3 regions of the Thalassotalea sp. PS06 genome follow, and region 3 is predicted to be linked to each of the others. Evidence: predicted binding sites of a transcription regulator. Region 3 holds the regulator's gene; each other region holds the start of a gene.

Region 1 (3,288 bases), 1.0 Mb from region 3:
CGACCTGCCCCAGTTCTTTGTCTGCGGGTTTACAATGGACCATGTTGCCATCGTGCAGCGCCAGGCCAACCGCATTAATTGACTTGCTATTAGCTTGAGCGACAAGCTGTTTATTTACAGTTCCCGCTAAAGCGCCGCTGATTATCGGCATGTGTTCTTTAGCACTTACCCGTAAACCATTTATTTTGTCACTGCTAAAGCCGGCCTGAGATAAATGCTCATCGACAATACAACCGCCACCGTGAACAATGACCACGCCACGATCTTTTTGCAGTGTTAGTAACACTGAAAACAAGTTATCCAGTGCCGCGGCGTTCTCCATAATGGCGCCGCCAATTTTTATAACTAGCGGATTCATTTTAAAGCTCCCGCTTGTGTTGTTGCAGTAAGTGCGGTGCTAACCGGTTGTGCCATCGCCAGATTAAAACACTGCACCGCTTGAGATGCTGCGCCTTTTAGCAAATTATCAATTACACAACTAACCACCAAAATTTGTTTTTGCTCATCATATTGCCAGTGCAGGTTCGCAAACGGTGTATTGCTGACATCATCAATCTTTGGCCAGCTTTGCGTTACCCGCACTAACGGTGTGCTTTGTTCGCTATATGCATTGGCAAACGCCTTAGCTACATCGTTCTTAGTAACATCTGACTGACAGTGAACGGTAACTGTCGCCATCAGGCCGCGTTTAAACGGTGCTAAATGCGGATTAAAAATGACCGAATGACCACATTCCTGGCTAATTTCCGGTTGGTGCCTGTGCTTTAAAATATTGTAAGCCGTCAAGCTGACTTCATTGAATGACGAAGCCAGAGATGCTTTACGACCAGCGCCACTGACACCACTGATGCCATTAACAATGATATGGGTGTCTGCTTTTTGTAAGCCCGCCATGGTAATTGGCTTAGTCGCTAATAGACTTGCTGTCGGGTAGCAACCTGGCACTGCGACTAATGAGGTGGTGCTGATTTGTGCATGATTAAATTCGGCAAGGCCATAAACGGCCTGCTCAAGCAATTTGGGATATTGGTGTTCAAAGCCATAATAGGTTGGATAATCTGTCGCCTGGTTTAAACGAAACGCACCGGACAAATCAAAGACTTTTACGCCCTGCTCTAAAAAGGCGCTAGCCCATTGCTGGGAATATTCATGAGGGGTTGCCATAAACACCGCATCAATTGATGCGCCATTTTTCGCTAGCCATTCACTGTTAAACGCCTGCAGGGCTTGTTCGGAAAATTTAGACGTATTCAGAAAGCGAGGATACAGCTGAGAAAATGCCACGCCTTTCGCGTCACTATTTTCCGACACCAATAAATGCATCTCCTCAATAAGAGGATGCTTGGCTAATATGGCTATCAATTCTGCGCCAACATAACCGCTGGCACCTACCACTGCTACTTTCACTTAACTGATTCCTATTTATCGTTTGTCTTTTGAATTAATTACACATTGCAGATATCAGGGCTTTAATCGCCGTTTTTCTGCTTTGCTACACTAGCTTTAGACGTTGTGACTTTTATGACAGGTTTATGTTGAGTAAATAGGCTTATGAATAATTAATCACTTTATGCATAACTATTCACTTTTACCTTCAACCCAAACGCATCCTGTATATAATTTCACCAACTCATTACAACCTAAAGCAATAATTAACAATATTTTAGACTATGGGCTATTCAAATAATGCTAGCCAGAACTTTTTCGGTTGTTTACACTGAGTGGCGAAAGATAACAACAAATGAGAATTTATGCAAGAAAACAGCATAAATATTATAAATGAATAAATTACCAGAATTTACACAGGCACTTAGTGAGATCATTAAGATGCCGTCAATCAGTTCCTGCGATCCTGGCTGGGACCAATCCAACCAACCTGTCATCGATCTTTTAGCCAGTTGGTTTAGCGATCTCGGTTTTAAAATCTCTATCCAGGCGGTGCCTGGCAGCCCAGGTAAATTTAACCTGCTCGCCCAACTTGGTGATGGCGAAGGCGGGCTTTTACTAAGTGGCCACAGTGATACCGTGCCATTTGACGAACAACGCTGGAACAGTGACCCTTTCTCAATTGTTGATAAAGACGATAAGTTTTACGGGTTAGGAACCTGTGATATGAAAGGCTTCTTCGCCTTTATTCTGCAGGTGTGTAAGACCTTAAGTCCAAAGTCGCTGAAAAAGCCTTTATACATTCTTGCCACCGCTGATGAAGAAACCACCATGGCTGGCGCTCGTTTTTTTATCGAGCAGCAGTTAATACGCCCGGATGTAGCGGTAATTGGTGAGCCTACCAGTCTTGAACCAGTAATCATGCATAAGGGGCATATGTCGCATCGCATCAAGGTTCAGGGGAAATCCGGACATTCGAGTCAGCCGGATAAAGGCGTAAACGCGATTGAAATTATCTACCACGTCATTGAAGTGTTAATGCTGTTAAAGCAAAACCTGCAACAGAACTATCGCAATGAAGCGTTCAGCGTGCCGCAACCAACCCTAAACTTCGGCGCAATTCGCGGCGGCGATAATGCCAACCGTATATGCGGCGATTGTTATCTGGATATCGATATTCGTTCTTTGCCAGGTATTAAAGATGAAGAGTTACTAAACTGGTTAGCCGATGCGTTAAAACCCGTTGCAAATCTTTACCCTGGAAGAGTGTTATTGGAAGAATTACATCCGAGTTCGCCAGCGTTTGCCGAAGATAGTGACAGTAGCCTGGTCACCAAAGTGGAAGCATTGACCGGGCATTGTTGCCGGGCGGTAAACTATGCGACGGAAGCGCCATTTATTCAGCAACTTGGCTGCCAGACCATCGTACTTGGTCCGGGCTCGATTGATCAGGCGCATCAACCGGATGAGTTTCTCGCCTTTGATCAGATCCCACCAACTTTGAATATACTTACCCGATTAATTAAAGATTATTGTATGTAACAGCTATGCCCCAAGGGGATTGCTGTTACAGTGCACAGACAACAGAACGCATACTTGTATGCTTGCAGAATTCAAACGCCATGAGCTACCACATACTTGTATGCTTGCAGAATTCAGATGCCTTAAGCTACCACATACTTGTATGCTTGCAGAATTCAGACGCCTGAAGCTTAAGGGCGAATACCTAGGGTGTGGCAAATGGCGTAAGTGAGTTCCGAGCGGTTTAACGTATAAAAGTGGAAATGCTCTACCCCTTCACTGCGAAGAATTTTCACCTGATCCATGGCAATACTGGCACCAACCAGATTACGAGTTGTCGGATCATCCTCTAAACCTTCGTACATGTTATACATCCAGTTT
Region 2 (3,288 bases), 940 kb from region 3:
ATTCTAGCTACATACATCCTTGTATTAGTGCGTTATTCTAACTACATACCTCCATGTATTAGTGCATTTCGGCATATAGGCCATCCCTGGCAAAACCGAAAATTGCTCCTCGATAACTGCTCCTCGATAACTACTCCTGCGTTATTCTAGCTACATACATCCTTGTATTAGTGCGTTATTCTAACTACATACCTCCATGTATTAGTGCATTTCGGCATATAGGCCATCCCTGCCAAAACCGAAAATTGCTCCTGCATTTTCGGCATATAGGCCATCCCTGCCAAAACCGAAAATTGCTCCTGCATTTTCGGCATATAGGCCATCCCTGGCAAAACCGAAAATTGCTCCTGCATTTTCGGCATATAGGCCATCCCTGGCAAAACCGAAAATTGCTCCTGCATTTTCGGCATATAGGCCATCCCTGGCCAAATCCTTCAAAACGCGTTCTGTTTTGACTCCACCCTCAAAGCGTTTGCTGCTTTGACTCCACCCTCAAAGCGTTTGCTGCTTTGACTCCACCCTCAAAGCGTTTTCTGTTTTGACTCCACCTTTAAAACGCCTTCTGTTTTGACTCCTCCAAAAACAAAAAAGGCAACCCGAAGGCTGCCTTTTTGAAAAAACTGCGTTTGATTACTTGTGCGAATCAAGCGGGGTGAATTCTTTGTTCAATTCACCAGTGTAGTTCTGACGAGGACGACCAATTTTCTGACCTGGTTGAGTCAGCATTTCGTCCCAGTGTGAACACCAGCCAACAGTACGTGATAATGCGAAGATCACAGTGAACATGCTGGTTGGAATACCGATAGCTTTTAGAATGATACCTGAGTAGAAGTCTACGTTCGGGTAAAGTTTCTTCTCAATGAAGTACGGGTCTTCAAGCGCTACTTTTTCAAGCGCCATCGCTACGTCTAATAGTGGATCTTCTACACCTAGCTCGTTAAGAACTTCGTGACAGGTTTCACGCATTACGGTTGCGCGAGGGTCGAAGTTCTTGTAAACACGGTGACCGAAGCCCATTAGACGGAATGGGTCGTTCTTGTCTTTCGCACGAGCGACGAACTCATCTACGCGAGAAACATCACCGATTTTTTCAAGCATGTTCAGACATGCTTCGTTAGCACCACCGTGAGCTGGCCCCCACAAAGATGCAACACCAGCCGCGATACAGGCATACGGGTTAGCACCAGAAGAACCCGCTAAACGTACAGTCGACGTTGAAGCATTTTGTTCGTGGTCAGCGTGAAGGATGAAGATACGGTCCATAGCGCGAGCTAAGGTTGGGCTGACTTTGTACTCTTCAGCAGGAACAGAGAACATCATGTGTAAGAAGTTTTCTGCGTAAGATAAATCATTACGAGGATAAACGAACGGCTGACCGATGCTGTACTTATAAGCCATAGCAGCAATGGTTGGCATCTTAGCAACTAACCGATGTGCACAACGCAAGCGCTTGGCGCGATCAGCAATATCAAGGTCGTCGTGATAGAAAGAGGATAGGGCGCCTACAACACCACAAAGCATTGCCATTGGGTGAGCGTCAGGGCGGAATCCCTGGAAGAAGTGTGCTAACTGCTCATGAACCATGGTGTGGTTGGTGATGATGTTAACGAAATCGTTGTACTCTTCCTGGCTGGGGGCTTTGCCGTTTAACAGGATATAACAAACTTCCAGATAGTCGGCTTTCTTTGCCAAATCGTCGATAGCGTAACCGCGGTGTTGAAGAACACCTTTAGCGCCATCGATGAAAGTGATTTCAGATTCACAGGAGGCAGTTGCTAAAAAGCCAGGATCGTAGGTGAAATAGCCTTTGCTTCCCAGAGTACGGATGTCGATAACGTCATTACCTGCGGTTCCAGAAAGAATTGGTAACTCCGCAATCTCTTTACCATCGACGCTCAGAGTGGCTTTAGATTCAGCCATAAAAATATCCTCTAAATTTTAGTTAGATTTTTAATTTTCCGAATTTGACTAGTTTGGGTTAATACGAAATCGGCGTTTCGTAAGTTTAGCTCCAACCCAAATTTTTAATCATAAAAATCCAAGACAAATGATTAATTAGTCAGTTTTTACGAATGCAAAATTGCCGATATTCTACTCTAAGTTTATGGGTAAATGTCAAACTTATTGTGTAGTACTTTCGTATTTAAACCGTTATTTTTTAAAATATTGGAGTTTTTACCCTAAATTTGGCGGAAAAGTAGACAGAAGCTAATAAAAAACCTCATAAAATTGTAATTCAATATAGACCTATATATAATTCGTGCGGATCTGTTTCCGGGGAAATTTCAGGGGAGTTGGAATTTGTTTTGAAACAGGAAAAAATAACAAACTTGGTTATTTAAAATGGCTTACCATTTTAAATAGAAATACAACTAGCTGGACTATTAGTTTTTAGGCAAGAACTGTGAAAAAACAACGACCTGTAAATCTTGATTTAACGACAATCAAGTTTCCAGCCGCTGCAAAAGCATCAATCTTGCACCGTATTAGCGGTGTGATGATGTTTTTCGCTGTTGGTATCTTAATTTGGGCCCTTTCGGTTTCTCTTTCCTCAGCTGAAGGTTTTGCAACCATCGAGTCACTCCTGCAAGGCTTCTTCTTTAAATTCATCATCTGGGGCATTGTCTCAGCATTAATCTACCACCTAGTAGGCGGTATCCGTCATTTGATTATGGATATGGGCCACCTGGAAGAAAAAGGCTCAGGCCAAACCAGCGGTAACGTAGTAATCGCTATCTGGCTTCTATTATCAGTCGTTGCAGGAGTATGGTTATGGTAAACAATGTAGCAACTTTAGGTCGCAGCGGTGTTCATGACTTCATCCTGATCCGCGCAAGCGCCATCATTCTTGCCTTGTATAGCTTATTCATGCTGGGCTACTTCATCATCACTGATGATGTCACTTACGAATCCTGGACAGCGTTATTCGCTTGTCTACCTATGAAGATATTCACCATTCTGGCGGTGTTAGCCGTATTGTTCCACGCCTGGATCGGTATCTGGCAGGTTTTGACCGACTACGTGAAAAACACAGCGTTACGTGGTCTTCTTCAATTTATTTTTACCATCACGCTATTTGTATACGTAGCGGCGGTTTTCTTAACAGTGTGGGGTGTGTAAGTGAGCGTACCAGTTCGTGAGTTTGATGCCATTGTAATTGGCGCCGGTGGTGCGGGTATGCGCGCCGCATTAGCAATTTCAGAGTCAGGCCAGTCATGTGCTCTGATTTCTAAAGTATTCCCAACTCGTTCCCACACCGTATCTGCACAGGGTGGTATTACCGTAGCT
Region 3 (3,288 bases):
GCTTCCAGAAATGTTTGCCGACTACCAGGAGCAGTTTTCTGAATCAAACTTAAATGCTGTAATTGCCATTGGTGCCGCCTATTGGGATGAATTTTACCCTCGGGCTAAGCCCGTCGGATTGCGCCCGTTTGCAGCAATGCAGCGGGATGATAGAGTAGCGCCAGCAAATAACATAGACCTTTATATCGAAATTCGCAGCGATCGCGCTGATGTAAATCATATTGTCAGCACTCGTGTATGCGAGATGCTCAACTCCAGCGTTGAATTGGTTGAACAGGTCAAAGGGTTTCGCTACCTGGATGGACGGGACCTGACCGGTTTTGTTGACGGTACAGAGAACCCTAAAGGACCACATAAACGCGAAGTAGCGCTGGTAAAAGGTGAAAACCAACCGACATTTGCGAATGGTAGTTACCTGCATATTCAACGATATCGCCACAACATGAAGCTTTGGCAAACCCTGGAAACCAAGCAGCAGGAAGATGTTTATGGTCGAACCAAACGTGATGACATTGAATATGCCGCGGCAGATAAAGCCGATACCGCTCATACTAAACGAGCAAACCTAAAGGATGATCAAGGTAATTCCCTGGAGTTAGTTCGACAAAGCATGCCGTACGGTCACATGAAAGTTCAGGGGCTGTTTTTTGTCGCTTATTGCAACAATCCCGATAATTTTGAATTGATTCTTAACAGTATGATTAACGGCGACTCTGAGGGTAACTACGACCATATCCTCAAGTACACACAAGCTGAAACCGGTGCAGCGTTTTTTGCACCATCAATAGACTTTATTGAGAATCTGGCACCTGAGAATGATACCATTCCACATTAATTTCTAGTCACTCAGCAAATTTTCTAGAAGGTATAGCTCACAAATTAATTCGTCGAATGGTATGAAGAAAAAACTGGGGCAATTTAATAGATTTTTCATTCAAACTTGCCCATCCGGGAATGCCCGTGAGGTAATTCTACGGCGTACTCGCTATTTGAAATGGAATGACCATTCCTAAATACCGACGCCTTGTATAATTCCCTCGGCTGACATTCTGACTAGACCACATAATTAAGTGGATTGGTATAAGCAAGTGCTCATTGTGCGATTGCTGCTAACGTTACATTTTCTGGAAAAGTACGTGCAGCTTCTCTAACGTTGCGTCAATCTCGCTGACTTTAGTGGGTGCGATAAAGATGGTGTCGTCACCGGCGATAGTACCCAGTACGCCATCGGCTTTACCCAATGAATCCAACAAACGAGCAATTAACTGTGCCGCACCCGGACTGGTGCGCAGGATTATCATCATTTCATTGGCTTCGATATCGAGTACTAACTGACGCAGCGGACTTTTGGCGGTAGGAACACCAAGCTCTGCTGGCAGACAATAAACCATTTCCTGCCGTGCGTTACGGGTGCGCACGGCACCGAATTTACTCAACATCCGGGACACTTTCGACTGGCTGATATTATCAAAGCCCTGAGCGCGAAGCGCTTCGACTATCTCACCTTGAGAACCAAATCTTTCCTGTTTCAGTAAATCTTTAAAAGCATTCACCAATGCTTCCTGCTTTTGCTGTAATGACATATTGATTGTTCTTCTATCTAACGAAAGTAAACTTGAATCTTTTTCCCGAAAGCATACCATCAAATACCTGATGTTGATATAAATCGATTGTATTTTTAGTTACATTTCTGTATCGTTTGTGCACCCAAAATTTGGTTGATTTTTTCCGGTGAAGTTCAAATTGCTTCAACCAGGATATTAACGTTTTCGGGAGTAGCTGGTTTAGCGACAGATTTTGCCCCCTAAATTCCTGCCACTTCTCATATAAGTTTTGAACTAAACTTTGACGTATCCTGAATCCAGGACGACTATCAATCGAGCATAAATTAAAGTAATTACTCAATCCTCGGAGAAGTTAAATGAAAGTTACTGTCTTAGGCGCAGCTGGTGGTATCGGTCAAGCGTTATCTTTACTATTAAAAACCCAATTACCTGCCGGTTCAGAATTGTCTTTATATGACGTTGCTCCAGTAGTTCCTGGTGTTGCTGTAGATTTATCACACATCCCTACTGCAGTATCTGTTGAAGGTTTCGGTAAAGAAGACTTAGATTCTGCACTTGCGGGTTCTGACGTTGTATTGATCCCTGCAGGTATGCCTCGTAAGCCCGGTATGGATCGTGCTGATCTATTCGCTGTAAACGCCGGCATCATCAAAACTCTTGCTGAAGGCATCGTTAGAAACTGTCCGAAAGCGTTAGTTGGGGTAATTACTAACCCAGTAAACGGCACTGTGCCAATCGTTGCTGAAGTATTCAAAAAAGCCGGTACTTATGAAGCAAACCGTGTTTTCGGTGTAACCACTCTTGACGTTATCCGTTCTGAAGCTTTCGTTGCAGAACTTAAGGGTCTTGATGTTGCTAACACTAAGGTTCCGGTAATTGGTGGCCACTCTGGTACCACTATCCTTCCTCTTCTTTCCCAAGTTGAAGGTGTTGAGTTCACTGAAGAAGAAGTTGCCGCACTTACTCCACGCATCCAAAACGCGGGTACGGAAGTTGTTAATGCTAAAGCCGGTGGCGGTTCTGCGACACTTTCTATGGGCGCAGCTGCAGCGCGTTTTTGTCTTTCTCTTATTAAAGGTCTGCAAGGCGAAGAAAACGTTATCGATTACGCATACGTTGAAGGTAACACTGGCGACGCACAATACTTCGCGCAGCCAGTTCGTCTAGGTAAAAACGGTGTTGAAGAATACCTACCTTACGGTGAGCTAAGCGCGTTTGAGCAAAAAGCAAAAGACGACATGCTAGCAACCCTTAACAAAGACATTCAGGAAGGCGTTGATTTTATCAACCAGTAATCCGAACTTGAGTTTCTAAAAAAGCCCGCTTCGCGGGCTTTTTTGTTTTTGGGAGAGGACTGCGTCGAATTTAGCCATGGATGGCTTATATGCAGAAAATGCACTAATACATGGAAGTATGTAGATAGAATAACGCACTAATACACGGAAGTATGTAGGTAGAATAACGCAGGAGCGGTTATCGAGGAGCAGTTATCGAGGAGCAATTTTCTGTTTTAGCCATGGATGGCTTATATGCAGAAAATGCGGGAGCAATTTTCTGTGAGGACGCTGTCGTAGAGGACGCTGTCGAGAAATTGAGTTTCTCTTGGTATGTATCGCAAGCGATACTTCGAGCGCACAATCAAAGATTGTTCCAGGTACGCGACATAAAACGTCGCTTCGAGTGAAAAGCAAAAACCCTTGCGTCATTCCCTGATACTACAGGG

The links. The regulator ArgR, encoded in region 3, controls arginine synthesis, uptake and breakdown. The targets are predictions, from matches to a motif close to ANTGAATANNTATTCANT.
Region 1: the regulator ArgR is predicted to act here: its motif matches at 1,570-1,587, upstream of argC (N-acetyl-gamma-glutamyl-phosphate reductase).
Region 2: the regulator ArgR is predicted to act here: its motif matches at 2,047-2,064, upstream of FNC98_RS09290 (citrate synthase).

The regions. Positions count from the first base shown of each region.
Region 1 is NZ_CP041638.1:228,375-231,662, reverse strand. It holds gene argB (acetylglutamate kinase) at 1-358, opposite strand, end outside; gene argC (N-acetyl-gamma-glutamyl-phosphate reductase) at 355-1,407, opposite strand; gene argE (acetylornithine deacetylase) at 1,780-2,928, shown strand; gene metF (methylenetetrahydrofolate reductase) at 3,099-3,288, opposite strand, start outside.
Region 2 is NZ_CP041638.1:2,083,485-2,086,772, reverse strand. It holds gene FNC98_RS09295 (hypothetical protein) at 168-410, opposite strand; gene FNC98_RS09290 (citrate synthase) at 631-1,920, opposite strand; gene sdhC (succinate dehydrogenase, cytochrome b556 subunit) at 2,405-2,779, shown strand; gene sdhD (succinate dehydrogenase, hydrophobic membrane anchor protein) at 2,773-3,120, shown strand; gene sdhA (succinate dehydrogenase flavoprotein subunit) at 3,121-3,288, shown strand, end outside.
Region 3 is NZ_CP041638.1:3,023,275-3,026,562, forward strand. It holds gene FNC98_RS13280 (Dyp-type peroxidase) at 1-835, shown strand, start outside; gene argR (transcriptional regulator ArgR) at 1,116-1,583, opposite strand; gene mdh (malate dehydrogenase) at 1,922-2,860, shown strand.